One region of the Dethiothermospora halolimnae genome, then DNA from elsewhere that is predicted to be linked to it. Evidence: riboswitches for the same ligand, from Rfam matches in the RefSeq annotation. Region 1 holds a riboswitch; the other holds the start of a gene.
What was found. A riboswitch is a leader RNA that binds a small molecule or an ion and turns the genes downstream of it on or off. The one in region 1 is predicted to bind S-adenosylmethionine.
Positions count from the first base shown of each region.

Region 2: another riboswitch for S-adenosylmethionine. It lies ahead of V6137_RS03285 (O-acetylhomoserine aminocarboxypropyltransferase/cysteine synthase family protein); the one in region 1 lies ahead of V6137_RS04265 (methionine ABC transporter ATP-binding protein).

Region 1 is NZ_JBAKFX010000006.1:102,628-119,369, forward strand. Features, by position in the region: gene V6137_RS04255 (MetQ/NlpA family ABC transporter substrate-binding protein) at 1-98, opposite strand, end outside; gene V6137_RS04260 (methionine ABC transporter permease) at 116-766, opposite strand; gene V6137_RS04265 (methionine ABC transporter ATP-binding protein) at 759-1,772, opposite strand; SAM riboswitch class I at 1,909-2,013, opposite strand; gene V6137_RS04270 (P-loop domain-containing protein) at 2,251-2,562, shown strand; gene V6137_RS04275 (hypothetical protein) at 3,012-4,733, shown strand; gene V6137_RS04280 (hypothetical protein) at 5,025-6,446, shown strand; gene V6137_RS04285 (hypothetical protein) at 6,524-6,895, shown strand; gene V6137_RS04290 (TIGR04540 family protein) at 7,165-7,398, shown strand; gene V6137_RS04295 (helicase-related protein) at 7,415-10,606, shown strand; gene V6137_RS04300 (Eco57I restriction-modification methylase domain-containing protein) at 10,607-13,843, shown strand; gene V6137_RS04305 (hypothetical protein) at 14,147-14,977, shown strand; gene V6137_RS04310 (hypothetical protein) at 15,723-16,742, shown strand, end outside.
Region 2 is NZ_JBAKFX010000005.1:48,267-65,008, reverse strand. Features, by position in the region: gene V6137_RS03315 (RNA polymerase sigma factor) at 1-219, shown strand, start outside; gene V6137_RS03310 (anti-sigma factor family protein) at 209-661, shown strand; gene V6137_RS03305 (hypothetical protein) at 679-1,320, shown strand; gene V6137_RS03300 (SDR family NAD(P)-dependent oxidoreductase) at 1,487-2,347, opposite strand; gene V6137_RS03295 (oxidoreductase) at 2,363-4,303, opposite strand; gene V6137_RS03290 (DEAD/DEAH box helicase) at 4,831-6,414, shown strand; SAM riboswitch class I at 6,475-6,566, shown strand; SAM riboswitch class I at 6,626-6,731, shown strand; gene V6137_RS03285 (O-acetylhomoserine aminocarboxypropyltransferase/cysteine synthase family protein) at 6,815-8,092, shown strand; gene V6137_RS03280 (homoserine O-acetyltransferase/O-succinyltransferase family protein) at 8,108-8,905, shown strand; gene V6137_RS03275 (homoserine dehydrogenase) at 8,898-10,136, shown strand; gene V6137_RS03270 (aspartate kinase) at 10,157-11,359, shown strand; gene V6137_RS03265 (aspartate-semialdehyde dehydrogenase) at 11,372-12,352, shown strand; gene yfcE (phosphodiesterase) at 12,407-12,964, shown strand; gene V6137_RS03255 (autorepressor SdpR family transcription factor) at 13,250-13,528, shown strand; gene V6137_RS03250 (SdpI family protein) at 13,515-14,147, shown strand; gene V6137_RS03245 (metal ABC transporter solute-binding protein, Zn/Mn family) at 14,416-15,342, shown strand; gene pepV (dipeptidase PepV) at 15,378-16,712, shown strand.

The sequences.
Region 1 (16,742 bases):
TTTAATACTTGACTTTCAGCTTCCTTTTTTCCACATGCACTTAGAATAAGTGTTCCTAAAATACTAATAATCAATACAGTAATAATTGTTTTTTTCATTCACATAACCTCCTAAATTATTTTTTGTTTACTATTTTTGCAACTTTATTACCTGTTAACTGTACAGTTTGAACAAGCAAAATTATTAAAATAACAGATGCAATCATAACATCAGTTTGAAAACGGTAAAACCCATAACGTATTGCTAAATCACCAAGGCCTCCTCCCCCTATGGCTCCAGCCATGGCAGAATAACTTATTAAGTTTATTATTGTTAGGGTAGTACCTAAAACTAATGATGGCATTGCTTCAGGTATTAACACTTTGAAAACTATTTCTGGAACACTGGCACCCATGGCTGATACAGATTCTACTATACCCTTATCCACTTCCTTTAAGGAACTTTCTATAACCCTTGCAACAAAGGGACAGGCTGCTATAGATAAGGGGACAATACTTGCAGTCGTGCCGATTGTAGTGCCAACAATCAACTTGGAAATAGGGAAAACCAAAATCATTAAAATAATAAATGGAAATGATCTACTTACATTGACTATTGTTCCTAAGATATAATTAAGTTTTGGTTTTTGCCATATGCCATTTTTTTCGGTGATTACTAGTAATATTCCTAAAGGAAAACCTATAAGTAATGAAGCAAGAGTTGAAGCAAATACCATGTATATAGTTTCTAGAAATGGCGGTAGTAAAAGGTCGATAAAATTATCCATTCCAAATCACCTCCAACCTTATATTTTCAGTTTTTAACCATTCAGTGACAGTTTTAATTTTTTCATTGTCTCCAAATATTTGTATAATCAAATTTCCAATGCTTGTGGTCATAAGTTCATCGATATTTCCAGATAAAATATTAACATCTATATCAAACTTTCTTATTATTTGAGAAATAATAGGTCTTTTAGATACATCTCCAACATATTTTAATCTAATCACCTTAGAATTTGGCTCCTTTGGGAAATTAAGCTCTTCTTTAATACTGTGATTTATATTAGAAACAAAACTTTTGCCGGTTTCTGTTTTTGGATTAGAGAATATTTCCTCAACTGTATTAAGTTCTATGATCTCACCATCTTCAATAATGGCTACTCTATCACAGATTTCCTTTATTACCTCCATTTGATGAGTGATAAGAACTATGGTTAATCCAAATTCATTTTTTACTTTTCTTAAAAGATTTAGTATGGATTTTGTTGTCTGAGGATCAAGGGCTGATGTGGCTTCATCACACAGTAATAAATCAGGTTTATTGGCTAGAGATCTTGCAATTGCCACTCTTTGTTTTTGACCACCACTCAACTGTGACGGATAAGAGTTTTCCTTATCAGACAAATCAACAACGGATAATAATTCCTTAACCCTTCCCTTTATTTCACTTTTTTTATGTCCAGAAAGTTCTAAGGGTAAAGCCACATTATCTGCAACGGTTCTAGAACTTAAAAGATTGAAATGTTGAAAAATCATACCTGTTTTTTTTCTCATGTTTCTAAGTTCCTTTTTATTAAATTTTGTTATATCATTACCTTCTAAAATTATATTTCCGCTGGTAGGTTCTTCAAGACGGTTAAAGGTCCTAATAAGTGTTGATTTTCCAGCCCCACTTAAACCAATTATTCCAAATATCTCATTCTCTTTTATATTAAGATTTATATTTTTAAGAGCATAAAACTCACTATCATCATTTCTAAATACTTTGGTTAAATTATTTACTTTTATCAATTAGACCACCACCCCTTTAATAGATTAATGTACTAAAACATTTTAGATATAGAAATACCCCTTCCAATAGGTTTTTCTTTTCAAAAAAAAGAAAAACCACTTTCTAAATGAAAGAGGTTCACGTGCGATTATTCCTCTCTCATCTTTCGGTATACATATACCGCTGGAATTAGCACCTTGTGTATTAACACCGGTTGCTGGGCTTCATAGGGCCAGATCCCTCCGCCTCTCTTGATAAGAGTTCTGTATTTATTTGTTGCTTAACATTATACTTATAACTAAAACAAATGTCAATAGATTTTTTTTAGAAATGATTTCATACTAGTATTTGGTGATAAATAAACTTAATTTTTAGTAAAAAAACATCTAGAATAAAAAAGTATGGGACAAACACATGTATATATTAAAAATCATAATATATATACTAGATAGAATATGAAAACGAGAATGAATATCAAATAATAAGGAGTTGATTATTGTGTCTAGTAAAATTAAAAGGGTTTTTCCAGGGGGAAATACTTCAAAGGGTTTCTATTCATATTATGATAATATTATAGAGAAGGATGCAAATAGGATATTTATATTAAAGGGTGGACCAGGTACAGGGAAATCATCTTTAATGAAGAGTATTGGAAAAGAGATGCTAAACAAAGGTTATGATATCGAATATCATCACTGTTCATCAGATAACGGCTCCATTGATGGTGTAGTTGTACCAAAACTTAAAGTAGCTATGATAGATGGTACAGCACCCCATGTAGGTGTCCGTAAACACAAATTAACTGTTTGAGCTACCTACTTGCCTTTTAAGATTGTGGTGTAGAGACTAAGGAAAATTAGAATATATTCAGATAGAGTAAGGGGCATCTATGGGAATAGGTGTTTTTTATTGTGTTTGGGTATAATTTAAAATGAAAAAAATAAAAAAAGAACAGATTATAAGAAGGATTAATGAAATTATATATTAATTAACAGTAGGGAAGAATCAGTAGACTGAATTAATAAAGGTATATCTAGTGGGTTATTTTGTAAGATAGATGTTTTGAATCAATATATTTTGTTTTTATGCAGAAAATTAAAGTAATAATTGATAAGAAAATACAAACTGTTGAAGGGATTTAAGTGAAAAATGTAGAAATAAACAAATTAAAAGGTTTAATTTAATATATATTTTTAAAATCTATTAAATTAAGGCATTGAATTATATGTTCAAATATAAAAATAAAGGGGGAAGAGGTTATGGACAAGGATACATATGTTCTAAATTTTATGGGACGATCAACAATAGGAAAGTCAAGAATTATTAGTACGTGTATACAAGATAAAGAAATTGGAACATATATTCACAAGGATAATATTAATGGCAAGACTAAAACTAATATTATATATGTTATAAATTATGATAAAGATAATACTTATAAATTTATTCCTAAAGTGAATTATATATTTGAAAATTATTTAACAAGAACTGAAGATAAAGTAAAATTTGAATTAGAATCATTTAAAAAAGCATTTGATGAAGTTAGTAGTGAAAAAGATTTTGAAGGTATAGAGGAGTTTATAAATCAAATTGATGATATAGAGGAATTAAAAACATGGATAAAAAAATATATAAAGAGAATTCAAAAACATCTTATCAAATTGGTAGAGCTAGAAAAATGTGAAAATGAAAATCAAAAGATACTGTTTTATTGTAAATTGTTTGAGGAAAATTTGATTTATAATAAATTATTTGACATAGAAATTGAATTAAAGGCATCGAAAAAGTTTAAAAAGGTATTAAGAAAATATGAATTAAAACGTATTATATTAATAGATACAAGGGGAGTCTTTGATGTGCCTGATAAACTTCAAAGAAGTTTTACTAAGTACAACCCAGATATAAATATTTTTATATTTGATGAGAAAGGTATGACAGATCATCTACTTAAACAAATTTATGATGAGTTAGAACCTATGTTTGGTAAATCTTTTGAAATTTGTATTAGAACAACAACACCTTTAAGTGTTCCTGTGTTATCAGATGTGGATAATTGTATACATCCAACAGGAGATAAAAATTTAACTAAAAAGTTTGATACTATTATTAACTTTCTTAAACAAAAAAATGTTCTTGAAGGAAATACTGTGTTTGATATTAGATTGCGAGAGCAATTGGGAACGATATTGCCAGAAATACCCAATAAAAATGACTATGAGCTTGAGGATCAAGAAGTACAAAAACATAATGATAAGTATGATAGAATCGTTTGTGCACTCTTTGATAAAGTAATTGGGCTTAAGAAGCGAGAAGAAGAGGCGATAGCAATTATTAAAGAAAAATGTAAGGATCCATATTATAAAAAAACTTTAATAGATTCTGTTATAGATGGAAAAGAAAGATCAATATGGATTAAATATGCCAAACGATGTTTAAAGTCGATAAATGGCGAAGGAAACCACTTAACTCCTAAACCACAAGCAGAGACAATACAAAGACATATTAAAAATTTATTTTTCGAGGATAATCCAACTAGATGGGCAAAAAGAGAATATATGTGTAATATTGTGACATATGAAGCTGCAAATTTAATAAATGAAGCAATAAAACAGATTAGGGAAATCAAAGATCAACTATCAGATGAACAGTTATCAGAATATATCTTTATTCTAAAAAATTCTTTATCTGCATGTCAAAATTCTTTGGCTGAATGGCAGTCATATGTATTTTTTAAAGATAGAGGAGTTAATAAAAAAAGAATACCTAGTAAGTATTATTATAAAGCTTACAGTGATACAGTTGTTTTTTCAAAAGGTGGAACCATATATTATACAATCTATGACGAGTTAGATGCTGGAAGCTCAACTAAGTGCCACAAATCTTCATTATTAAACTGTATTATTCGAGCTGTGACTGAATTGATGCAAGAAAAATTAAACATTGAAAAAATAACCATAAACGATTCAGCTATTAGCAAATAAATGAATGGTTTATAGTTACCTTATATATTGAAAAAAATAAATACTTATAAATATGTATAATAAAAGCATCTGCTTAGGTAGATGCTTTTTATAGTACATAAAATTTAAATATTTGGAAAATTAAATAGGAACATTTTTACAAGGTCATGTAAATAATATAGTATTTCAATAGTCGATGCTATTTATTGTTTATGTTATGCTAAAAGATAATATAGATAATAGATTGATTTTGAAATGATATAAATAAGTTTTATAATCATTATTGGTTTAACTTCAAAAGGAGGAGAATTTATGAATATAGAAGAATTTGATATAGAAGAGTATGTTAAAAATTATATTCTTGAAGGAAAAGATGAACAAAGTTTGTCTCAAAAAGAGTATGATTATTACTTAGATAAGAAAGATAGTCATATAAAAAATGTGCAAAATTGGTTGAAATATTTTAATTGCAGTGGAAAACTAGAAGTTTTTTCATTTGAAAATAAAGTTTTAGAATATTTTCCTATTGAAAAATTTGATGAAAAAGATATTTCAAAATTTATAGATCACATGTTTTCATTAAAAGATGAAGGAGAATTTATTGGAAATAAATTGATTTCTAATCTGTCAAAGATTTCTATTGATAGCATAAAGAATAAAACAGAAGAAAGGTCATACGAGTTTTTCTATATAGAAAAGCCTTCAAAAAGTGAATTTAGTCAAGATTTGGATTTATATAAAAATAAGAAAAGATATTTAATTAGAAAAACACCATTGGAGGTAAAAACGTTAATAAAGGGCTGTATAGATGAATTAGAGATATTAAAAGGAGAAAAAGTTTTGTCAAATCTTAGCTATGTGGTAGATTATGTTGCAGATATTTTATTACAAATATTTAATTACTGGGTAATTACGATAGAAAACTTTAATTACAAAGAAAAAATTGATGTGACAAGACGTATAGAATTATATCTAAAAGAATATAAAAAATCTCTAATAAGATTTAAAAAGAATAGAAAATTTAATACAGAATTGAAAGATGCGGTGTCTATTTTTGTTTCTTTTTTAGAAAAAAGGAATGATTATGGTAATTATATTAATATTTTTAAAAAGTTAGAAGAAGAACAAAAGGATGAACCTGAATTTTTTGCATCTCCAAGAGATATTTATAGAGTAAAGAAAGAAGAGATGGTTTCAATAAAAGAACAAAAAAAAATTATAACAGAAGAAAGTAAAGTTGATAATTACAGTGATAAGTTGGAAAAAACAAAAGAAATAATAAAAATATTTTCTCAATATGGCTTACGAAATGCTGATGTTAATGCTATTTTTGATAGAAAGGTGTATTTTAGGGAAATTTATTTAAGTAACTCTAAGTTCAAACGACAATCTAAGACAATAGTTCGTAAATATTTGAAGAATATTCAAAAGAAAAAAAATAAGGGATATAGTACTAAAGAAATAATTAATTCATTTGAAAAAGAATCAGAATATAGGTTTTTTCGTGAAAAAATAAGTAGAGGATATTTTAGGGAGACATGTGATATAAGATTATATAGTGTAAAAAATAAATTACAAAAAAAATTATATGAAGTATTATTGGATACGTTATTGATTTATGATTACAAAATTTCTATTGAATATTTACAGAAAATTATAAGTGAACTGATTCCAATTTGTTTCAAGCACATTGATGATCTTCTGGAAACTATATATGGGAATAGGATTTTTTGAAAAAAGCATTCTGTGACAAGCTAATTTTTTTGTTGTAAAATTTGAGTAAATTAAAAATTAGCTAGGAGGATGTAAATATGGATATTTTAAAAGGTAGAATTGTAGAAATTGAAAAAAATGTAAACAAAATAACATATGTGACTCAGCAAATAAAGAAAAATGAACAGCCTAAATATGACGATAGATATCCAGGTGGATGTGGGACATATGTAACAGGTAGTGAATATTTAGGAACAACTCTAGAGGTGAAAATTTTTATTTATGACTTGAAGCGTTGTATTTATTTTGATATTTATGAATATGTGTTATTAGAAAATAAAAAATGTAGGATTTCATCTAAATTATTAGACCATGTTGTGACTTCAAATGTTGGAAAGAAAGTAAATGTGGGTATTGATGATAATAATAATTATTTTGATATGTCTCAATTAGATGTTATACCCCAATAATGTAACGAGCTATTTAAAAGGTTTTTTGATGATTTCGTATAGATATAGCATTATAATTTATTGTTTATAGAACAAGAGTTTAGAATATTTATGCTAATTTATATGAAATACAAAGAGCATCTATCAATAAAGGGTAGGTGCTTTTTTAGTGCATAAAGGAGAAACTTCAACAATAACATTGCCATATGTAACCAATAAGAGTATAATTAAAATATAAAAATGATATCTTTTAAATACAAAAAGAAGGTGATGCATGATTGGAAATTAAAATGTTTTATAAAAGTCAACTTGAAGTATCTAAAGTGATTAATGAACTGATTGATGGTTACTGGAATGATGAAATATCAGAAGAGTTACTTATAAAGAATACAAAAAAATTAATAGAATATAATAAACCAAAAATCATTAAGAATGGAGATTATACAACTGTATTAAAACAAAAATGTGGAAAAAGGAGATTAGGAGTTTTAAGTAAAATATTAGAAATAATTGAGTCTAGATAGTAAAGGGGGCAATATATTGGGAGTTCATAATGATTTAACCTTTTTTACAAATGAACCAGAAAGGAATCTTTATGATCGATTTAATAAGATTCTAAAGTCAAATACACAATTTTATGATATGCTTGTTGGATATTTTAGGACAAGTGGATTTCATTTAATGTATCCAGCAATGAAAGATGTTGAGAAAATAAGAGTTTTAGTAGGACTAAACGTAGATGGAAAAACTGTACAAATTATTCAAAAATCTAAGGAAGAACAAATGTCTTTTGAAATGTCACATAAAGAAGTAAAGAAGGAATTTTCAGATGATGTAGCTGAAGAAATGCAGAATTCAGAAGATAGTTACAGGGTAGAAAAAGGTGTTAAAACTTTTATTAAATGGCTTCAAACTGGGAAAATAGAAATGAGAGTATATCCTGATGCACCAATTCATGCCAAGGTCTATATTATGCGAAAGGATATGGAGAAAGTTCCAGATCAATATGGAACAGTCATAACAGGTTCAAGTAACTTTTCAAAATCAGGTCTTGTAAATAATCTTGAGTTTAATGTTGAATTAAAAGATAGTAGAGATGTTGAATTTGCATTAAATAAATTTGAAGAACTTTGGGAACGTTCTGTAGATATTTCTGATGAATATATAGAAACAGTAAATGAAAAGACATGGATTAGAGAAGATATTACACCTTATGAACTTTTTCTAAAAACATTATATGAATATTTCAAGGAAGAAATTAATGAAGATAAAAATGAAACTTGGGAAGAGATACTTCCTGATGGTTTTATGAAACTTAAATATCAAACAGATGCTGTAATACAAGCTAAAAAAATACTAAAAGCCTATAATGGTGTTTTTATAGCTGATGTAGTGGGTCTTGGTAAAACTTTCATATGTGCAATGTTAGCACAAAGATTGAGAGGAAGAAAGTTAATTATATGTCCTCCAGTTCTTAAAGAGTACTGGGAAAGGACATTACAACAATTTGAAGTGGCAGCTAAGGTTGAATCATTAGGAAAATTAGATAGTATTCTTGAAGATAATGATTTAATAAAAAATGTTAAATATGTTTTTATTGATGAAGCCCATAGATTTAGAAATGAAAAGACTGAGAGTTTCCAAAAACTCCATCAAATTTGCTATAACAAGAAAGTTATTTTAATAACTGCTACACCACAAAACAATTATTCTAGTGATATAGCTAATCAGATCTATTTATTTCAACCCAAAAACAATAGTACCATTATACCAAACAATAAAAATATAGAAGGATTTTTTAGTAAATTAGATAGAAAATTAAAAAAATTAGATAAAGGGACACAAGACTATTCAGAAACATTAAAAGCCAACTCAGAAATTATTAGAGATCAAGTCCTTAGAAATGTAATGATTAGAAGAACTAGAAAAGAGATTATGGAATACTATAAAGATGATTTAGAAAAGCAGGGACTTAAATTTCCAGAGTTAGGTGATCCAGACAAAATTGTTTATAGTTATGACGACCATATAGAAACTGTATTTAATCATACAATATCGTGTATTCAAAAACTTAAATATGCAAGATATAAACCACTGACTTACTTAAAAGATATTACAAAAGAAGTAGCATCACTTTTAGTATCTCAAAGGAATATGTCAGGTTTTATGAAGTCTATTTTAATTAAAAGACTTGAAAGTAGTTTTGAAGCATTTAAAAAGACTTTAAATAGATTTATAAAATCCTATGAAAAGTTCTTAAAAATGTGCTTAGATGGAGAAGTTTATATTAGTAAAAAAGTTGATGTATATGATCTTTTAGATAATGGTGATGATGAAAAACTTATGGAATTAGTTGAAGAAGATATTGTCCAATACTATTCTATAAAATCTTTTAATAAAGAGTTTATACCTTCAATAAAACATGATTTAAATATATTAAAGGAACTTGAAGATGAGTGGGAAGAGATTATAGAAGACCCAAAAAAAGAACAGTTTCTATATGAACTAGAAAATAATGAAAAGATAAAAGATAAAAAAATCATTATATTTACAGAATCAAAGGAAACAGCAGATTATGTTGGAGCTTATTTGGAAAACTATTATCCAAAAAGGGTATTGGTTTATAGTGGACAAGGTTCTAGGACAGTAAGGCAGGAGATAGAGGCAAATTATAATCCTGATTATGTATATGAAAAGAAAAATGATATTGATTTTTTAGTTACAACAGATGTATTAGCTGAGGGAAAAAATCTTCATAGGAGTAATGTCCTTATAAACTATGATTTACCATGGAATCCAACAAAAATAATGCAGAGGGTAGGACGTATAAACAGAGTTGGAACTAAACATGATAAAATATATGTATTTAACTTTTTTCCAACAGCTCAAGCTAATGCTCATTTACCGTTAGAAGAAAATATCATACTAAAGATACAATCATTTCATGATACTTTAGGAGAGGATTTTAAGTATTTATCAGATGATGAGGAAGTTTCATCACATAATCTTTATAAAAAGTTAAATAGTAAAGAAACCCTCGAAGCAGAAGAAAATGATGAAGAATCTGAATTAAAATACTTAAACATTATTAGAGAAATTCGAGACAATGATGAAAACTTATATGAAAGAATAAAAAGATTACCTCAGAAGTCTAAAAGTGGAAGAATACTAGATGATATTTCAAATGATAAGACAGTTACATTTTTAAGAAAAGGTGGGCTTAAAAAGTTTTTTATGGGAGATAGTAAAGATTCAAAAGAAATATATTTCTTACAGGCAATGAAATATTTAGAGGTAACTCCCAATGAAAAAAAAGTAAAAACTCCAAAAGTTTATTTTGAACATTTAGAACTAAATAAATTAGGTTTTGAAATAGCTCTTACGGAAGAGAAGGAAATTATTACAGAAAAATCTTCAAAGACAGGAAATGATGCAAAAGTAATAAAACTTTTAAAAGCTATTTCAAAATGTAAAGCCTTTACAGATAACCAAGAGACATTAATAAAGAAAATGAAAAAGATATGGGAAGAAGGAAATATACCAGCAAGTATTTCAAAAGAAGTTTTAAAACAAACTAAAGGTATGAATGATCCAGTAAAAATTTTCTATGAAATAAAGGAAATAGTTCCAGAAAAATATTTTGAAGAACGTAAGATAAAGAAGAAGGTAAATTTATCAGGAGATATGAAGGTTATACTGTCATCATACTTAAAAAAGGGGGATAGAGGATAGATGAATACTGCAAAAATAAGTATTTTGAAAGAGACATTTGATAATAAATTCAATATTAAACGTTTTAGAAAATTCACAAGAGATTTTTTAAATGAACCAGAAATGCTTAAAGAAGCTAGACACACAGATATATGGAAAGAATATGAAGATCATATAAAAGCTTATTATATTATTGCTAAATATACAGATAATGAAGATAATGATTTGATCGTAATGACAGTGGAATTAAAAAGAAATACAAGTGTAGATAGAGCAAGAAGTATGCAAAGAAATTTTATTTCTAAAGTTTTAGATAATAATAATTTGGATGCAGCCGTTGTAGCATTTTATACAGAAGATGAGCCAAGTTGGAGGCTGTCTTTTGTGAGGTTAGATTACACTCTTACAGAGAATGGGATTGACTTGAAGTTAACTCCAGCTAAAAGATACTCATACTTAGTAGGTGAAAATGAACCAAATCATACTGTAAAAGAACAGCTAAGATATATATTTAAGGATGATAATCACAATCCCACATTAGAGGATATTCAAGATGTATTTAGTGTTGAAAAGGTTACAAAAGATTTTTTTAATCAATATAAAGAGAAATATTTAGAATTAAAAGAAACTATACATATATCTTTTTTAGATGCAAGTATTGAAGAAAGGTTTTGTAAGAAATTTTTAGGACAAATTTTATTTTTATATTTTTTACAAAAAAGAGGTTGGTTAGGAGTAGGAAAAAAAGAGCAGTGGGGCAATGGAGATAAAAATTATATAAGGAATCAATTTAATCTTGTTATAGAAAAAGAGCAGAATTTTTATACTGATTTTCTTGCTAAATTATTTCGAAGCTTAAATGATAGTGCGAGGGTGTTATTTTCTAAAGAGTTAGACTGTAAAGTACCTTTTTTAAATGGGGATTTATTTGATACGATAGGTAAATATGATGTTATTATTAATAATAGTTATTTTTCAAATGATAGCAATACAGGTCTTTTGGATATTTTAGATACTTATAATTTTACTGTAAATGAGAATGATCCAATTGAAATAGATGTAGGCATAGACCCTGAGATGTTAGGGGAAATTTTTCAGAGATTATTAGATGTCAAAGAGAGAAAAGATACAGGGTCTTTTTATACTCCTAAAGAAATTGTTCATTATATGTGCCAAGAAAGTCTTATTAATTATTTAGTTAATGAATGTGATAAAGATTATAATTTTATAAAAAAATTTATTAATGAATGTTATAATGATTTTCCAATAGATGAATATAGTTTTCAATTTCAAGAAAAAGTTGAAAAAGCGTTACAAACTATAACAGTTATAGACCCAGCAGTAGGATCAGGAGCTTTTCTTTTAGCTATGGTTATAGATATAGTAAAAATAAGAAAAAGTATTTCACCAGATAAAAGTAATTATCAATTAAAATTGGAAACAATAGAAAATTCTATTTTTGGTGTAGACATTCAACCATCCGCAGTTGATATAGCAAAGCTGAGATTAAACTTAACTTTGATTATTGATGAAAAGGATGTAAAGAAAAATCCTACCCCTTTACCAAACTTGAACTATAATATATGTTGGGGAAACAGTTTGATAGATGAAATAGAAGGAATAGATATGAATGATATAGACATAAATAGTGAAAATATATTAAAGTTAATTAAAATGGAAAAAGATTTTTTTAAGACACACACTAAAAAGAATAAATTGACTTTAAAAAGAAAAATAGAGGAACATATTGTATCTATTATAGCGAAGACATCAAAGGCAAAAATATATGATATTTATAATTATTTAAAAATGGACAATACTCATAGATATTTTTTATGGAAACTAAATTTCCCAAGAGTATTTAAGGAAAAAGGTGGATTTGATATTGTTATTGGTAATCCACCTTATGTAGGGGAAAAGGGGAACAAAGAGATATTTAGACCAATTGCTAATACTAGTTTTGGCAAAAAGTACTATAAAGGTAAGATGGATTTATTTTATTTCTTTTTTCATAAGGGAATTGATATCTGTAGAGAAGGAGGAATTATAGAATTTATTACAACCAACTATTATACTACTGCAAATGGAGCAACAACTTTAAGGTTAGATTTTAAGAATAGGACTAATGTTTTGAAATTACTTAACTTTAATGAATTAAGAATATTTGAATCTGCGTTAGGTCAACATAACTTAATTACATTATTAGAAAAAGGTTGCTTGAAAGAAAACTTAGATACTGAAATAGTTAATGTGAAAAAAGAGGGGTATGCAGACAATAGAAATTTGAAAAAAATATTAGAAAACATAGATGACGAAACTGATTATTTTATAAAAGACAAGACTAGTCTATTTGATGGTGAAGAAGCATATATGAGAATTATAGAAGGGTCAGACAGTTATTTGAATTCTATTTTAAATAAGATTTCTAAAGGAATAAAAATTGGTGAAATTTGCAATGTGAATCAAGGGATTGTATCTGGTGCAGATAAATTGTCAAATAGACATATTAATAAATTTGGAGTAAAAGGTAGAAAAGGTGAAGGTATTTTTGTATTGAATGAAGATGAAATAAGAGAAAAAAACTTTCAAATACAAGAAAAAGAATTATTAAAACCTTTTTATAAAAATTCAGATATTTCAAGGTATAAGTCAAATATTAACACTGATAAGAAAATAATTTACATAGATAGAAAATTAAAAAATATTGGCGATAAATTTCCTAATTTAGAAAAACATTTTCGTAAATATTATCCTATATTGTCTCAGCGAAGAGAAGTAAAAAAAGGGTCTATAGAGTTTTTTCATTTACAATGGGGGCGAAACGAAAAAATATTTAGAGGAGAAAAAATAATAGCTCCTCAAAGAAATAAATTAAATACTTTTGCATATAATGATAACCTGTGGTATTCAAGTGCAGATGTGTATTATATAACACCTAAAGATAATAGTATAGAGTTAAAGTATTTATTAGCGATATTGAATTCTAAATTGTATTACATATGGTTTTATTATAGGGGAAAAAGAAAAGGTGAGGCTTTAGAATTGTATCAAACTCCATTAAAAGAGACACCTGTTTTATTGACTAAAGATAGGATGAATGAAATAATTGAATTAGTGGATTTAATACTTGTTGAGAGTGATGAAAATAATAGAAAATTATTAGAAACAAGAATTGATAAAATTATATACCAAATATATGATCTCAACGATAAAGAAATAAAAAAAATTGATGAGATTGTACATAAAAAAGGTTTTTAATTATAGAAAGTACTGTTAAAAAATATAATTTTAAACATTAAAAAAGGAAAAAAGAAACTGTTACAACAGAAGAATTGAAGAAATTAAGATATATATTAAATGATATGGATTTATAATAACGAAAAGTAGCAATTTTACTACTTTTTTCTTTTTGAAGGATTTTCAACACACATTATAAAAATAATACATTGATATGTATTAAAACGATGGCAAAATGTAAAATGCTTTTTGAAATAGTCGAAAATTTTTTTGAAATAGTCGAAAATTTTTTTGAACATATTTGAATTATTGAGGAGTGGGAAAATGATATTTGACATAACATCTCAATTAACTAGCCGAGAATTTTTATGCAGTTTTCTAGAAATAGATAATAAAGAGGTAGATACTTTTATTGAAAAGGTTGATGATCATATTTGTGTTGATTCATTTCTTGACTATGTAGGTAGGTCATTAGAAAACAGAGATATTAGTGACATGTATCTATCTGTAATTCATATTACTACTAATGATGATGAATGCCAAACAATCAGAGATATTGGACTTGTTAATCTTCAACAAGCATTGACTATGGATACCCCTCTAAGACGATATCTGAAACGCTACAATATTCAGTTCGATATATACAATCACCTTATGTGCATCAATAACAACTGTCATGAAATAACGTATGACTCATCATTTTTTGAGACTGAAACAGCTATTGGGAAACTGAATAGTGTGGCTAGGAAAATATATTTTGATCACCAGATAAACGGCTTTTTTTGTGTAAGAGATGCAAAAGGTTATGGTGGATATGTTCATTTGAGACCTGAGATAATTTACGATATAGCTCAGTTAGGAAGCAATCCTTATGATTTTGAGCGAATGTGGATACAAAATAATAAACCGTATCTGATCAAGTTTAATGCACCTGTAGAGTACTTTACATATTACTCATTCTACGGGGATATAGACGAATTCAAAGAAGATTACGGGGATAAAATGGAATTAAAGAAATGGTTAGTTAAAAATGCTTTATTAGTTAACTGGGAATACTATAATTTTGGCGAGTGTCCGCATGAAATCATGGCGTACCTGAAACCTGAAGTATCTATACCATTTAAACTTATTACTGATATACAGCCCATTCTATAAGAAAAATGTATTTATTTGAACCGATTACTGCTTTGCTTTTTAACATTTGAATAAAGATTATAGACAGATTTATTTAAATCTTAGTTTAAATTATAAGTAGCACTCTTGCTACTTTTTTTCTTTTCTAAAGATTTTCAATCCACGCTATAGAAATCATACATTGGAATATTATGTCTAAATAAGGGGTGCATAATAATATAAATAAAAAAACAAAACACATATCAAGAAATAATTTACAATTCCCCTATAATATGATAAACTTAAAATAGTTTCCAATTTATACCTAGAGGTAAATAAATGAAAAAGGAGATGAGATAAATGGGCATAGGAAACAAAATGAATAAAATAATAAAATTAGAAATAAAAACATGATTCAAATAAAGCATAAATAAAGAGTTAAAAAATACAAAAGTATTTTAAAATTAAATAAGTCAGCACCTGCTATCATTTTGTTTTCTATGCTCTAAATGATAGAAAGGGGCTACAACTATGGTAATCTTTTATGATACCTCTTAGTTGAATAAGTTTATAAAACCTGCAGTGATGGAGGTTTATTTGTGTTTTATAAATTTATTTGATTAGGAGGTTTTTTATTTGTAATTTGCTTTTTAAATGGAAGTGGTATATAGGAATATTGCTTCATTCCATTCGCAATATTCTCTTTTTGTGGCAGTATGATACTTTAAGGTATAAAAATTATAAAACTATAAAATAGTCTACGGACTTAAAATTGGAGGCTGATACAATGGATTTTGTAAAGGTTTTAAAGTTAACACAGGGGAATTTAGATTCTAATGATAAAGTCACAGATATTAAGGATGATAATATAACGAGAATAAGTAGATATAATTTTTTAATAAAAGCTCTAGAAACTTTTAACAATAAAAAATTTAATAGTGATGAATTAATTACACAATTTATCAAGATAAATCTTTCAGTAGATAAAGAAAAAGCAAAAGAGCAATGGTTTGATGGTGTAGAGTATGATGGACATATTTATAAGGCTTGGTTTGCTACAGTAGGTGGTATGAAAAAAGAAAATAATGGAATATGTGACACTATATTTATTAGGGAAGATTATGAAGGTTTTGCAGAGATAGTAGAAAGATTAATATCTTTAGATAAGTTTTCAGAACTTGAACAAGAAGAAAGGATAATCTGTATTAATAAAGATGTGATAAGTAGATTGAGTTTAATTACTTCTGATCTAATCACTGAAATAGATATGCCAAACTTTATTGTACTCCCAACGGCAACGATAGAGTGGGTAAGAGATTATAAAACTGTTAAACCAATTAAATATGAAGTAGAGGATAAAAAAGGCAATATGATAGAAAAGATTGATTATGAACTAGTAGATTACCACTTTGACACCAAGAAGATTGATGAAGATGGAGAAAAAATTGATGAAATAGAAGCTTTTGATGGTGGAGGAATAGCAACTCCTAAAGTCTTTAATAGTATTGGTAACTCTCTTAAAAGAGATGATATTGAATTTGCCATTATCAGAGGATATTCAAATGCTATGAAGGGTTTAATTACAAAGTTTGATATTATTAAATATTTAGATTCAATGTATGAAGGGGATACAGAATACTGTAGAAAGATAAATGGAAGGTATGAATTATTAGATAGATGGAATGATTGGCAAGTAGTGACTGATAATACTATGTTACTTAATGAGAGTATGGTTAAGTTAGCTAAGTATTTTGATGATATGAAGGATTATAAGGATAGACTTGAAAAGGTGGAACCTAAATATAAA
Region 2 (16,742 bases), on a different contig from region 1:
GAGTATCAAAGAGAAATTCATCATACAATCTATAGGTTACCGGATATATATAAGTCTGTTATAATTATGTACCACTTTAATAATATGTCCTATAAAGATATATCAATAGCATTAGATATATCTGAAAAAACGGTGGAAACTAGATTGTATAGAGGAAGGAAATTACTTAAAGACAAAATAGATAAATTAAATTCAGGGGTGATTACCTATGAAATGTAGAGTGGTTATTGATAGTATGGATATGTATTTTGATAAAAAACTTTCTAATCTAGAAGTTAATGATATAGAAAAACACTTGACAAGTTGTAAAAAATGTAGAGACCAATATGAAAATACGAAAAGCTTTTATGATATTCTAGATAATCATGACATTATATCACCACCCATTGATTTTACAGAAAATATTATGGATATGATAGAAGATGTTGAAATAGATAGGCATAAAAAACATAGGGGAGGCAGTAAATGGGGACTTAGTTTTGTAGCAGCAGGAATATTATTTGCCTTTATAAGTTTTTCATCATTTAATTACCAAATGAGGGATTTATCTGTTGGTATATCACAAAAAGTTTTGGAGACCAATGAAATGGTAAGGAAACCCTTAAAAGAAATATCTGAGGGATTAAGTTACTTGAACAACTATTTTAACATTAAAAAATAAATAAAGGAGGTATATTTATGGAATATAATGAAGAAAAAGTTAAAAAGTCAGATTTAATGTGTAAATATTGTGGACATAATACTTCTAACAAATATATAAAAGATGAAGATGGGGTAGTATGTATAGGGTGTGCTAAGGATAATGGATTATTAGTTGTTGAAGATAAAAAAAATAATAATCATTATAAAGTAAGTAACTCTAGACGATATAGTTCATTTTGGACTACTATTTTATCCTTTATCCCGGGAGCGGGACAAATGTATTTAGGATTTATGAATAGAGGGTTACAGGTTATGCTGGCATTTTTCGGTATAATTGCCCTATCTTCAATGACTTACTTCTTTGGCTTTATAACTCCATTGGCAGCAATAGTCTGGTTTTATGGTGTTTTTGACTGCTATAATCTAAGAAAGAAACTTGAAAAGGGAGAAGAAGTAGAAGACAAAATGTTTATAAACTTTAATATAAAAAATGTTAACCTATATTATGTAGGTATAGCTGTTACCATTATTGGAGGAATATCTTTAATTGAAACAGTAATGGAAAGGTATATGAATAATTATTATATAAGGATGACAAGAAGCCTAATCATATCCGTAGCATTAGTAGCAATTGGAGTTTATTTAATATATAGGGAAAGAAAATCACTTAAATCTTAATTTTAATAATTAAAATGAAAAATGAGTTAGGGGATTAGGAATCCCCAACAACTAAAAAGCAAATGAAAACTCCCTTGAGTCTTGTTTACTAGTTCAGGGATCCAGGGAATGAAAAAAAGGATTTTGCCTATAGGCAAAATCCTTTTTCAACCTCAACCTCAATTCATTATCTGTTTAAGAAAAAGTCAGCAGAGGGATTTACTCCTTCAAGCATATCCTTAACCCTTTTTCCGATTACTGGATTATAATGGGGATGGGTTAAAATATAGAACTGTTCTTCTTCGATTGCTATAAATACACTTTGACCAATTGAATCTATTGGCATACCTGTATTAATAACATGATGACCTCTCTTTAATCCATCTTTATAGGATTTACTTTCATAATATGGGTTATTTGGGTCTATTTTAAATCTTTCCGGACGATGTCTATCGGAATTATCTAAATCAGTTTGGACAAAGCCAGGACAGAATACTGACATCTTGATTTTAGAGTTTCTAGCTTGTAAACTATAATTTACAGACTCAGTGATTGCCACACTGGCATGTTTTGTAGTATGATAAGCAGGCATGTTAGGAGTAGTAAGAAGCCCTGCTACCGATGCTGTGTTTACTATATGACAAGGGGTATCCTGCTTAAGCATTATAGGAATAAAAGCCTTTAGACCGTGTATAATACCATATACATTAACTCCGATTATCCAATCCCAATCATTTAGTGGCAGTTCCCAAGCAGGTCCTGCTGCAACTACGCCGGCATTATTAAATAGAAGATCTACTGAATCAAATTCATCTAAAGTTTTATCAGCTAGAGCCTTAACATCTTCATATTTGGAAACATCGGTTACCACTGAAATAACTTCTGCGCCCATTTCCTTAATCTTCTTTGTTGCATTTTCTAAATCATTTTTATCAATGTCAGACATGACTATTTTCATTTCCCTATTGGCACATTCTTTAGCATACTCAAAGCCAAAACCATTGGCTGCTCCTGTTATTACCGCAACTTTTCCTTTAAAATCCTTCATTAATATATCCCCCTTTTAGTCTAATACATAGGCTTTTTCAAAACCTTCTCTTATAGCCTCGGCGATTCTACCTGCTTTACTTGCATCTCCTATAACTTTAATGTTACTAAAGTTTTCTTCTAAATCATTTAATAGATTTTTCACCGGCTTAACACCCAGTGACAAAACAACATTATCTACAGGTAGTTCAATATCCATATTTGTTAATGTATTTAATAAAACGATACTATCTTTGTTTATCTTAACAAGTCTATGTCTAGTTTTAATATCAACATTATATTTATTTAAACGTTGGTTTATATCGAATAGATTAGCTGGGTATAGGTCCTTACCGATTTGGGACTGCATCTCTATTAATGAAACATTATTGCCATTTTCTGCAATCATTTCAGCAGTTTCACAACCGGTCATTCCAGAACCTATAACAGCTACATTTTTATTATCGAACTTAATATTTCCCTTTAATACTTCCACTGATGTGGTCACATTGTCTCCGTCTACTCCAGGAATAGGTGGTATAATTGGGTTTGCACCAGAAGCTAGGAATATAGCATATGGCTCAATAGCTTTTATATCTTCCATAGTTGCTTCTGTATTTAAATGGACCTCAACACCAAGCTTTTTAACTTCATATTTCAAATTATCTATTAGCCAATCAATTTTTTCCTTTTTAGGAGGTTTATTTGCTAGGTTTAAAGCTCCTCCTAGTTCGTTTTCCTTTTCAAATATTACAGGTTTAAATCCACGGAGAGCAAGAACTCTAGCTGATTCCATACCGGCAGGACCTCCACCTATTATGGCAACCTTTCTATCATCTCCATTTTTTTCAAAACCATCAAACTCTAACTCTCTTCCCACTCGGGCATTTACAGCACATTTTATCTTTCTACCGCTTTCAAGCTCTTCTATACAATGAAGACATGAAATACAGGGTCTAATAGTTGACTCTTCTCCATTATAAGCCTTTTTACCCCAATTAGGATCTGCCAGATGGCCTCTACCTAATGCTACAAAATCAAGATTTCCCTCGTCTAAAAGTTTTTCAGCAAAATCAGGTTTTCTTATTACATCAACAGCAATAACAGGTATATTAACAGCTTTTTTAATAGTTTCAGATAGATGCCTTTTCCAACCTTGAGGGTATGAAATAGGTTCTATTATTGTAACACCTGATTCATAGGTTCCATTACTTACATTTATAGCATGTATACCAAGACTTTCTAAATATCTTGCTATTTTAACTGCATAATCTAGCTTAAATCCACCTTCAACAAATTCATCTCCATCAATTCTTACTGAGATTGGGAAATCCTTTCCACATATATGTTTAATGCCAAGGATTATTTCTGTTATAAATCTCATTCTATTTACAAAATGGCCACCATATTTATCAGTTCTCTTATTAGTATAGGGACTCATAAATTGGTTAATTAGATATCCATGGGCACCATGAAGTTCAACTCCATCTATGCCGGCCATTTGGGCGATCTTAGCTCCCTTTACAAACTTTTTAACTAGACCTTCTACTTCTTCTGTTGTAAGCTCCCTAGGCTCCTCTTTACATCTTTGACATGTAATTGGACTTGGAGCTACAACTTGTCTTCCTTCTATTAAGTTACTATGACTTTGTCTACCGGGATGATGTAACTGTACAAATACCTTAGAATCATATTTATGTATTGATTTTGCAAGTCTTTCCAGTTGAGGCACATGATTTGGTTTTGTTACACATAACTGATTAGAAGTACCAACACCATATTCATCATCAACACGGGTTATTTCAGTTATTATAAGTCCAGCTCCACCCTCAGCCCTTTCTTCATAATATCTTATTAAGTCATGGGAAGCTTCTCCAGTTGCAGTGGCTAATGATGTACCCATAGCAGGCATAACTATTCTGTTTTTCAACTCTAGATTACCTATTTTTCCTTTAGAAAATAAATTTTTATACTTCATAAATGCCCTCCTCGTTATTTTATTATCAATCCTACTTATAATCTATCATAGCATCAAATGTAAAAACATATTGGGCTGACACAAAATTAACATAGTTTTTTGTGCTAAATGCACTATAAGATTGAAATTTAACATAAGTTTATTTACTTAAATCTCATATATCCCTTGTTTATATTGGCTAAATGGTATATAATGATTCAGACACATAACAATTATTAGATGGTAAAGCTGTAAATGGAAAGTGTTCATTTACAGTTTTTTTGTTGGTGGAAATTGGAATATATAGCCTAATCAGGTGGGATTATGGTTGTATTATAGGATGCAAATGATTTATATACTAAATCTAAGACTAAAACTGAAACTCAAACTAAAACTAAGACTTAGACTGAAGTTCAATTTGCCCCCTATAATGCAACCATGACCAGAATTTTGGGGAAATTTCCATTTATTACAATCGAAGACGATGATAAGACAATTGTTATGTGGAAATAATAATATCATAATGTAAGCGAGAGAGGAGAAAGTTAATGGAAAGAATAAGATTTGAAAAACTTAATATTTCGGATGAAATTAAAAAAGCTGTAAAGGACATGGGGTTTGAAGAGGCTAGTCCTATTCAGACTAAATCTATTCCTTATTTAATGGATGGAAAGGACGTTATTGGTCAGGCACAGACTGGAACAGGAAAAACTGCTGCCTTTGGAATACCTACATTAGAAAGAATTGATGCAAGTAATAAAACGGTACAATCTTTAATCTTATGTCCAACAAGGGAGTTGGCTATACAGGTATCAGAGGAGATAAGAAGAATATCTAAATTTATTAAAGGTATAAATATACTTCCTGTATACGGAGGGCAGCCTATAAATAGACAAATAAAAGCTCTTAAAAAAGGAGTTCATATAGTTATAGGAACTCCTGGAAGAGTTATGGATCATATGCGCCGTGGTACTTTAAAGATGGGTAATTTAAAAATGGTTATATTAGATGAAGCAGACGAAATGCTTAATATGGGATTTATAGATGATATTGAAACAATACTACAAGGTACTCCAAAGGAAAGACAAACGGTATTATTTTCAGCTACTATGCCCAAGGGGATATTAAAAATCGCCAATAAATATCAAAAGAACCCTAAAAAAATTAAAGTGGTCCATAAAAAGTTAACAGTACCTAGCATTGAACAATATTATTTCGATATTAAACAAAGAGATAAGTTAGAGGTTCTTACCCGTTTAATGGATATGTATAGCCCTAAGTTAAGTTTAGTATTTTGTAATACAAAGAGAAAAGTTGATGAACTTGTAATAAAACTACAAGGCAGAGGGTACTTTGCAGATAAGTTACATGGAGATATGAGACAACGTCAAAGAGATAGGGTAATGAATAGTTTTAGAAATGGTAATGTCGAAGTGCTTGTTGCCACAGATGTTGCAGCTAGAGGTATAGATGTGGATGATGTGGAAGTAGTATTTAACTTTGACGTTCCCCAAGATGAAGAATATTATGTACACAGAATTGGTAGAACGGGAAGAGCAGGAAGGACAGGTAAGGCATTTACCTTCGCTGTAGGTAAAGAAATATATAAACTAAAAGATATACAAAAGTATACTAAAACTAAAATTAGAAGACAGAATCCACCATCAGCAAGTGATGTGGAGGAAGCTAAAAGTGAGATAGTGTTAAACCAAGTTAAAAATATTATAAGCAAAGAAAAACTAACTAAAGAAGTTAATCTAATAGAAAAGTTTATTGATGAAGATTATGCATCAATTGATATTGCTGCTGCTCTATTAAAATTATTAACAGATAGAACTGATAAAAATTCCGATTCTCCAGAGGCTGATTTTGGAGATACAGGAGCAGAACCCGGTATGGTACGTCTTTTTGTAAATGTAGGTAAAAAAGATAAGATAAGACCAGGGGATATCGTAGGAGCAATAGCAGGTGAAACAGGACTTAAAGGAGAATTAATCGGAGCTGTCGATATATTTGATAAATATACCTTTGTTGAGGTTCCAGAAGATAGTGGAAGAGAAGTTATTAATGTAATGAATAGAAATAAAATCAAAGGTAAAAATGTAAATATAGAACCTGCTAATAGAAAATAAATAAAAAATTGTTGACAAAGAAATTACTATATGATATTGTTATTAGCAACAAATTGGATATCCTTATTAGGAGATAGGGTAGAGAGTTAGCTCGTTGACCCTACACCAACCTACTTGATTAAGTAAGGTGGTTCTGCTAACATCGATAAGGAGGACGGTTAAAAATCCCCTTAACGATGCTTTAAGGGGATTTTTTATAATTAAATATTTATTCTTATCCAGAGAGGTGGAGGGACTGGCCCGATGAAACCCGGCAACAGCCAATCTAAAGATTGGAAATGTGCTAAATCCTGCAACTATTGGTTGAAAGATAAGAGATTTTTATAGATTGAGTCTATATAAAACACTTCTTATCTTTAGGGGGTGTTTTTTTATTATTAAAAATAAAGGAGTGCTGTATATGAGTAGAAACTATATTAATGATACCATCTGTGTTCAAGGGGGATATAAACCTAAAGTTGGAGAACCTAGAATAACTCCCATTGTTCAAAGTACCACTTACAAATATGAAGATCCAAATCATTTGGCTGATATATTTGATTTAAAAGAAGAAGGACATATGTATTCTAGAATAAGTAATCCTACAATATCTGCCTTTGAGGAAAAGATAGCTCAATTAGAAGGGGGAGTAGGGGCCCTTGCAACGGCTTCAGGTCAGGCAGCCACATTGATTTCAATATTAAACATATGTAAATCAGGAGAGCATATTATAGCTTCTTCAAACCTTTATGGAGGAACCCATACTCTATTTTCCACTACGCTAAAAAAGATGGGTATAGATGTTACATTTATAGATCCAAATCTTAGTGAAAAAGAAATATTAAGTTATGGAAGGAATAATACAAAGACCTTGTTTGCTGAGACAATAAGTAATCCATCACTAAATGTATTAGATTTTGAAAAATTTAGTAATGTAGCTAAAAAGTTAGAGGTTCCTTTTATAGTAGATAACACATTCCCAACTCCATATCTATGTAATCCATTTAAATATGGGGCAAATATAGTGATTCATTCTGCAACTAAATATATAGATGGCCATGCTACCAGTGTAGGTGGAGTAATAGTAGATGGAGGAAACTTTAATTGGGATAATGGTAAGTTTAATGAGTTAGTTGATCCAGATCCAAGTTATCACGGTATTAGTTATATAAAAGAGTTTAAGGAACAAGCCTATATAGTAAAAGCTAGGGTACAACTTTTAAGGGATATGGGCTCTTCATTAAGTCCATTTAATAGCTTTTTACTAAACTTAGGAGTGGAAACTTTACATTTAAGAATGGAAAAGCACAGTGAAAATGCTTTAAAGCTTGCTAAATATCTAGAGTCTCATCCTAAAGTAGCATGGGTTAACTATCCTAAACTTAAAGGAAACATAAACTATGAATTAGCCAATAAATACTTAAAAAAGGGCTGTAGTGGTATGTTAACATTTGGAATAAAGGGAGGGAAGAAAAAAGCAATAGAGTTTATAGAAGAATTAGAACTGGTATCTTTAGTTATCCATTTAGGGGATGCTAGAACATCTGTGTTACATCCAGCAACTACTACCCATAGACAACTAAGTAAAGCCCAGCTAGAGGAATCTCTAGTAACGGAGGACATGATAAGGGTTTCTGTGGGGATTGAAGGAATAGAAGATATAGTTTATGACTTCGAAAGGGCACTAGAAAAAATCTAAGTGGGGTAGATGTATATGATAAAAATATTAATAGTAAATTTAATGCCTAAAAAAATAGAAACTGAAAACCAATTTTTAAATATCTTTAATAATGTTCCCTTTAAAGTAAAAATAGATTTTCTATTTATGGAAAGCTATAGACCTAAGAATTGTGATATAAATTACTTGAAAGAAAATTATAAGAGTTTTAAAGATATAAAAAAGAACAAATACGATGGTATGATAATAACGGGGGCTCCATTAGAAAAATTTCCCTTTGAACAAGTGAGTTACTGGGATGAGTTAGTAAATATAATGGAGTATTCAAAAACAAATATAAAAACTACCATACATATATGCTGGGGAGCTTTAGCTGGGTTGTATTATCACTATGATATACCTAAGCGTGATTTGAGTAAAAAAATATTTGGAGTATTTAAACATTATATAGTTGATAAAAGAAACAAACTATTAACAGGATTTGATGATGAGTTTTTAGTACCCCATTCAAGATTTTTCTATCTAAAGAGTGAAGATATAGATAAAGTAAAAGATTTAGACATATTGTCTAAATCAGATGAATCAGGGGTATATCTAGTAACCAATAAAGATAATAGTAGGATTTTTATGACGGGACATGGTGAATATGATAGATATACGTTATATAATGAATATGATAGGGACATTAAAAATGGAGCTTATCCATGTAAACCTAAAAATTATTTTTTAGGTGACAAACCTGTTGTCAAGTGGAAAGCCCATTATAACCTATTGATTATAAACTGGATTTACCATTGTATATTAAATAAAAAAGGAGGAGTTTTAAGTGGCTAATATAGGCCTTTTAGGATTGGGAACTGTTGGAACTGGGGTGTATGAAATTATAAAAGACAGAAATGAATACTTTAAGAAAGTATTAGGGGAGGAACTTAATGTTAAAAAAATATTAGTAAGAAATCTATCTAAAGAGAGGAAACTCTTAGTAGGAGAAAGTGTTTTGACCACAGACCCAGAGGAAATTTTAAATGATGATGATATAGATATAGTTGTTGAAGTTTTGGGGGGTATAGGTGATGCTTATAAGTATATTAAGACTGCATTGAATAAAAATAAACATGTGATTACTGCTAACAAAGCAGTGGTAGCTCTATACTTAGAAGAATTTTTAGATATATCTAATAGAACAGGAAAGGGATTTTTATTTGAAGCAAGTGTTGGAGGAGGAATTCCAATTATAAAGCCCCTTAAGCAAAGTTTAAATACTAATGATATAGATGAAATCACAGGTATATTAAATGGTACTACAAACTTTATACTAACTAAAATGTATGAGGAAGGATTAGATTTTGATAAAGCTCTCAAACTAGCTCAAGATTTAGGGTATGCCGAAGCAGATCCTACTGATGATATAGAGGGATATGACGTTGCTAGAAAATTAAGTATATTATCTTCTATTGGATTTAAAAATAATACAAATGTATCTAAAATAAAGTGTAGAGGTATATCTAATTTAATAACTAAAGATATAGATGCATTTAAAAGTAGAAATTTTGCCGTAAAAGTACTAGGAAAGGCGAAGGTTTCAGATACTAATATATTGGCTTCGGTTGAACCAGTTCTCATTAATAAAGATTCCCAGTATGCTACAGTAAAAGATGCTTATAATGTGGTGTCCATAAAGGGAAATGTTGTGGGAGATTTGAAGTTTTATGGTAAGGGAGCAGGTAAAGAACCAACAGCCAATGCAGTGGTATCAGACATTATAGACATATTAAATGGTTCTTATAAATTAGATAGGATTAATATAGAAAAAAATCTTGATTTAGATGAAAATAAGGTATTTGAAGGAAAATATTATATTAGATTAACACCAAATGATTTATATACACCATCGGATATAAATGAAAAAATCAGTGAAATTGATATTGAGTATGAAACTATTATTAATGATGGAGATGTCATAATACTAACTGAAATTATAGAAGGAAATCAATTGATTGATTTATTAGATACTACTGATAACATGATAAAGGATTGTTTTTATTTAAGGATAGAAGAAATATAAAGAGATTGGAGGGATAGAGCTTGAATATAGTTGTTCAGAAATATGGCGGAACATCTGTAGGTAATATAAATAAAATTAAAGGGGTAGCTAGGGGGATAATAAGGGAAAAAAATAAAGGTAAGGATATTGTAGTTGTTGTATCGGCTATGGGAAATACAACGGATAAATTAATAAATATGGCGAGAGAGATTTCTAAAACTCCGTCTTTAAGGGAATTAGATGTTTTACTATCAACTGGCGAACAACAAACTATAGCTCTATTAGCTATGACTTTAAAGGAATACGGTTACGATGCTATTTCACTAACAGGGTATCAAGTAGGAATAGAAACCACCGGTATCCACACCAAAAATAAAATTTCGGATATTAATATGGATAAAGTAAAAAAACACTTAAATAATGGAAAAATAGTTATAATAGCAGGATTCCAAGGGGTTAATAAAAATGGAGATATAACAACATTAGGTAGGGGAGGCTCTGATACCACTGCTGTGGCCCTAGCTTCAAAGCTATCTTGTTTATGTGAAATATATACAGATGTTGATGGTGTGTATAAAATAGATCCTAGATTATATACAGAAGCCAAAAGAATAAATTATATAGATTATAATCAGATGATAGAAATGGCTGATCTAGGGGCAAAGGTATTGGAAAAGAGGGCTGTGATTTTGGCTAAGAAATATAATGTTCCTATATATGTTGGATTAAGTTGTAAAGAAAAAAAAGGAACTTATATAGGAGGTAGGAATATGTTAGAGGAAAATAATATAACCGGATTAGTAGTAAGTGATGACATATTTACTATATCCATAGATAACATACCTAATAATTCTAAGGAAGTATCCAAGATACTAAGGCTTTTTAAAAAGTATACCTTAGAGATTAATATAATAAATAAAGTATTATCTAAGAACAATACTTTATCAATGACTTTTTTATGCAAAAGTGATAATAGAATATTAATAAATAGGATAGAAGATGAACTGAGACATAGGTTTAAAGGTCTTAAAATAAATAAAAATTGTGACGATGTTAGGATTTCATTGGTTGGAACAGGAATAAACACCCAATTGGACACATTAGATAAGGTGTTTGAAATATTTATTAATAACAAAGTAGAGTTTAATCAAATAACAAATTCTGAGGTTAGCCTATCCTATATTATAAAAAAAGAATATAAATTTAAAATAGTAAATGAATTTGTAAAAACTTTCAATCTTTAAGGAGGGATTTTTGTGTCAGTTAATTTAGCTATAGTTGGAGCTACTGGAATGGTTGGAAGAACTTTTCTAGAAATATTAGAAGAAAGGAAGTTTCCAATAAAAAATCTTTATCTATTTGCTTCAGAAAAATCCAGTGGAGAGAAGATAAAGTTTAGAGATAAATATTATAGTGTTGAGAAGTTAGATGAAAAATCTTTTAATTATAACATAGATATAGCATTGTTCTCGGCAGGGGGAGAAATAAGTAAAAAATATGCTCCTATAGCTAGAGATAATGGAGCAATAGTTGTAGATAATAGTAGTGCTTGGAGGATGGATAAAAATGTTCCTTTAATCGTACCAGAAGTTAATAGGGAAGAGATAAAAAAGCATAATGGGATCATAGCTAATCCTAATTGCTCAACAATACAAGTGGTTGTACCCCTTAAAGTATTAGATGATAAGTACGGAATAGAAAGGGTTGTATATTCCACATATCAATCGGTATCAGGATCAGGAGTTAATGGAATTAGTGATTTAGAAAGGGGGATTGAAGGAATACCCAATAAAACTTATCCTCATCCCATAGCATATAATTGTATTCCCCATATTGATGTATTTATGGATAATGGATATACAAAAGAAGAGATAAAGATGGTAGAAGAAACAAAAAAGATACTTAATAACTATGACTTAAAGGTAACAGCAACAGCTGTAAGGATGCCCGTGAAATATGGACATTGTGTATCTACAAATATAGAACTTAGAAATCAGTTTGAATTAACAGAGGTATATAATTTACTTGATAACGTGGAGGGGATAAAGTTAATGGATAATATTAAAGAAAACAAATATCCTACACCATTAAAAATAGAAGGGAAGGATGATATATATGTAGGACGTATAAGACGGGATTTTAGCCTAGATAAGGGTCTAAATTTATGGATTTGTGCTGACAATATAAGAAAAGGAGCTGCAACAAATACAGTACAAATTGCTGAATTACTGTTGTAGAAATTTTCTATAATAGATACAATATATATGTTATTTATTATAGAGAGGAAAGGAATGATAAGTTTGAAACTATTTTTTATATCAGATATTCATGGGTCTATATATTATTTAAATGAAGCCTTAGAGAAGTTTAAAGAAGAGGATTGTGATTATATAGTTCTACTGGGAGATGCCCTATATCATGGCCCTAGAAATCCATTACCAAAGGAATATAATCCTAAAGAAGTGGCTCTTTTGCTTAATCAACATAAGGATAAAATAATTGCAGTTAGGGGAAATTGTGATAGTGAAGTTGATCAAATGGTTATTGATTATCCAATGATGGGAGATTACTCAATAATATTACATAACAGTAGAAGGTTATTTTTAACCCATGGTCATATATACAATAAAGATAATCTACCTAATTTGTCCGAAGGAGATGTATTAATCCATGGGCATACCCATATTCCAGTGGCTAAAAAACTAGAGAATATATACATTATCAATCCTGGATCCATAACATTACCAAAGGAGAATAATCCAAATTCATATGGAATACTTGATAATGATATATTTGAAATTAAGGATTTAGAAGGAAATATAATAAAGAAAATAGATTTAAATAGTTAAATTATAATTGGCTGGGGGAGGTTGTAATCCCTCAGCTATTTTATAATGTCTATGTAGAAACTATTTACACTGGAGTCAGCACAAAAACTTTTTTATTACCAAATCCCTGTACCTTACACTCTGCCCATACCTAATAACCACCATAAAATATCTTCATACTACTTTGTAATTATAAATATAAATGGATTTTTACCCATAGACTTGACATTAAAAAGATGGGGTGGTATCATACATTTAAATAATTAGACAATTATCTAAATGTCTAAAAAGGAGGAGATGAATTAATTGAATAAAGCATTTAAAGCTCTAGCAGATCCAAATAGAAGAAAAATGTTACAACTACTGAATGATAAGGATTTAACTGCAGGAGAAATAGCAGATTATTTTGAAATAAGTAAACCATCAATAAGTCATCATTTAAATATTTTAACTAATGCTGAATTAGTATTAAGGGAAAAGAAAGGTCAGAATGTTATATATTCTATTAATACTACAGCATTTCAACAAATAATAAAATGGACATTTGATTTTATGGAAAGGGGAGATGGAAGTGAAGAAGAATAAAGGTATACTAATATTATCAATATTGTCTTTGATAGCCACTGCTATAGTTTATAAATATTTACCAGATACTATAGCAATACACTGGAATTTTAAAGGGGAAGTAGATGACTATGCTGGTAAATGGTTTGTTTTTATAACAGCAGCATTACCTATAGTATTGTATACTATGTTTTTAGTAATTCCTAAGATTGATCCAAAGAGGGACTCTTATGAGAAACATGGTAACGCTTATAAGATTATAAAACTAATTACTATAGTTGTACTTATCATAATTCATTGGATATCTGTGTTTATCGCCCTAGGATATGACTTGAATATTGGTTTGATAGTAAAACTAGTAGTTGGTATATTATTTATAGTTATAGGTAATTACATGGGGCAGTTTAGACATAATTATTTTGTAGGAATAAAGACTCCCTGGACTTTAGCAAATGAAAGAGTTTGGAAGAAAACCCATAGAGTTGGAGGGTTTGGATTTATAGTGTTAGGATTAGTCTTTATAGTAGGTATATTTATAAATAGTGTTATTTATTCCTTAATAACATCAGTATTAGTTATATTATTAATAGTGGGATTATTTTTATATTCCTACTTAATCTATAAAAAACTACAAAAATAATTAATATTTAGAGGTATTTAAGTTTATTAGAAAATATTTAATAAATTAATGGGCTAGATATATCTAGCCCTTATAATTATGTACAATATAATTACTATTTTCATCATAAGTCTATTAAAAAATAATATATGGGTATATAATACATACATAGAGTAAATATGCTGAATAGAAAAGGGATATAAGGAAATAATCGTTATATATACATATATTGACTAATTATTTTTAATTGATACAATAAAATAGAAAAGAAAACTAATGGGAGGAAACTATGAAAAAAACTAAGATAATGATAATTACATTAATAATATTGATTTCATTTGTAGGATGTAATGAAGATGTGGTAAATGAACAAGAACAAAAGAGACCAACAATAGCAGTATCTATAGTTCCCCAGAAAACATTTGTTAAAGCGGTAGGTGGAGACTTAGTAAATGTAGTTACTATGATCCCCCCTGGAAATAGCCCTGCAAATTATCAACCAACACCAAAGGAAATAAAAGATTTTAGTGATGCGTCATTATATTTTTCAATAGGTGTGCCTACTGAAAAGGCAAATATATTGCCTAAGATAAAGGATTTAAATAAGAATTTAAAAGTGATAGCGCTTGAGGAGAAGGTATCTAAAAAATACCCAGATCGTTATATTGAAGGTGAAGGTACTAGCGAAGATCATGATGATGATCATGACCACGATCATAAAGGAAGAGACCCCCATATATGGTTATCTCCGAAACGGGTTCAGGTTATGATTGAAGTTATTAGAGATGAATTGATTAAATTAGATTCTGATAATAGAGCTACTTATGAAAAAAATGCTAATGAGTACATAGATAAGCTAAAAGGTGTGGATCAAGAAATTAAAGGTACACTTAAAGGTGTAAAGAAAAAGACCATCATTGCATATCATCCATCATTTGGATATTTTGCAGATGATTATGGATTAAACATGTTAGTTATAGAGGATGAAGGCAAAGAAGCCACTGCTAAAAGATTGAAGGATATTATAAATATAGCCAAAACAAATAATATTAAATTTGTTTTCTATCAAGCTGAATTTGATGATAGTCAAGCTAAAATCATAGCTAATGAAATAAATGGGGAAACAGTAAAATTAGACCCATTAGCTAGTGATTATATCAATAATCTAAAAAACATTGCAGAAAAGTTTAAGGAAGTAGGAAAGGGTAAAGAATAAGTATATATAACTATTTTATTAATAGGAGGTTTATTATGGATTATAAAAACAAAATAGACAATATGAAGGATCAATTATTAAGTTCTTTAGCCGAGGTTGTAAAAATTCCCAGTGTAAAGGCTGAAGGTAATGAAAATTATCCCTTCGGAGAAGAGATAGATAAGTCCCTTGTAAAAACACTAGATATTTGCAAGAACCTAGGTTTTACTACATATTATGGAGATGGCTATTACGGATATGCTGAAACAGGTGAAGGGGATGAAATGTTAGCTATATTAGGCCATTTAGATGTGGTTCCTGCAGGAGAAGAAGATAACTGGAACTATCCTCCCTTTGGAGCAGTAATAGAAGATGGAAGGATGTATGGCAGAGGAACCCAAGATGATAAAGGACCTATGTTAGCATGTATATATGCCGTAAAGGCATTACTTAATACAGGTTTTAAACCAAACAAAAGGATAAGATTTATATTTGGAACCGATGAAGAAAATCTTTGGGGGGGAATAACTAAATACATGGAAAATGAAGAAGTACCTAGTTTTGGTTTTACTCCCGATTCAGATTTTCCCATGATTTATGCAGAAAAAGGTTTGTTACAACTACATTTAAAATCAAGTAATAACAGTGAAATAACATTAAAAGGTGGAAATGCCTTTAATGCTGTTCCCGATAGGATAATTTATGATGATATAAAACTAGATGAACTTGAAGTCGAACTTAAAAATCTAGGTTTTGATTATAAAAAAGAGAATAAATCAATAATTGTATATGGAAAGGGAGCCCATGCATCTAAACCCAATCATGGAATAAATGCAATAAGTAGATTATGCATTGCACTTAATAATATGGGAGTTAAATCAGATGCAGTGAGATTTATTGCAGAAGTTATAGGAGAAGATTATAATGGGAAAAACATATTTGGAAATTGTGAAGACGAACCATCAGGAAAAATAACAATTAATATTGGAAAAATAAATGTAACAAATAATGGCGATGAAATATCGGTGGATATAAGGATACCAGTAACCAAAGATAAAGAAAAAGTTGTTGGTGATTTAAAAGAAAAGGCAAAGAAATATAATCTAGAGTATAAAGAGTTTGACTATCTAGATTCATTATATGTTCCAAAGGACCATTTTTTAATAAAAACATTAAGAAAAGTTTATGAAAAGGAAACTGGACTAAATTCTGAACCCATATCAACAGGAGGAGGTACATATGCCCGCTCTATGGATAACTGTGTTGCATTTGGACCAATATTCCCTGGACAAGAAAAAGTGGAACATCAAGCGAATGAATATGTGGAAATAGAAAAACTAATTGAAACGGCTAAGATATATGCAGCTGCCATACATGAATTAGCAAAATAAGTACAAAAACAGTAAAAAACTATCTACCTC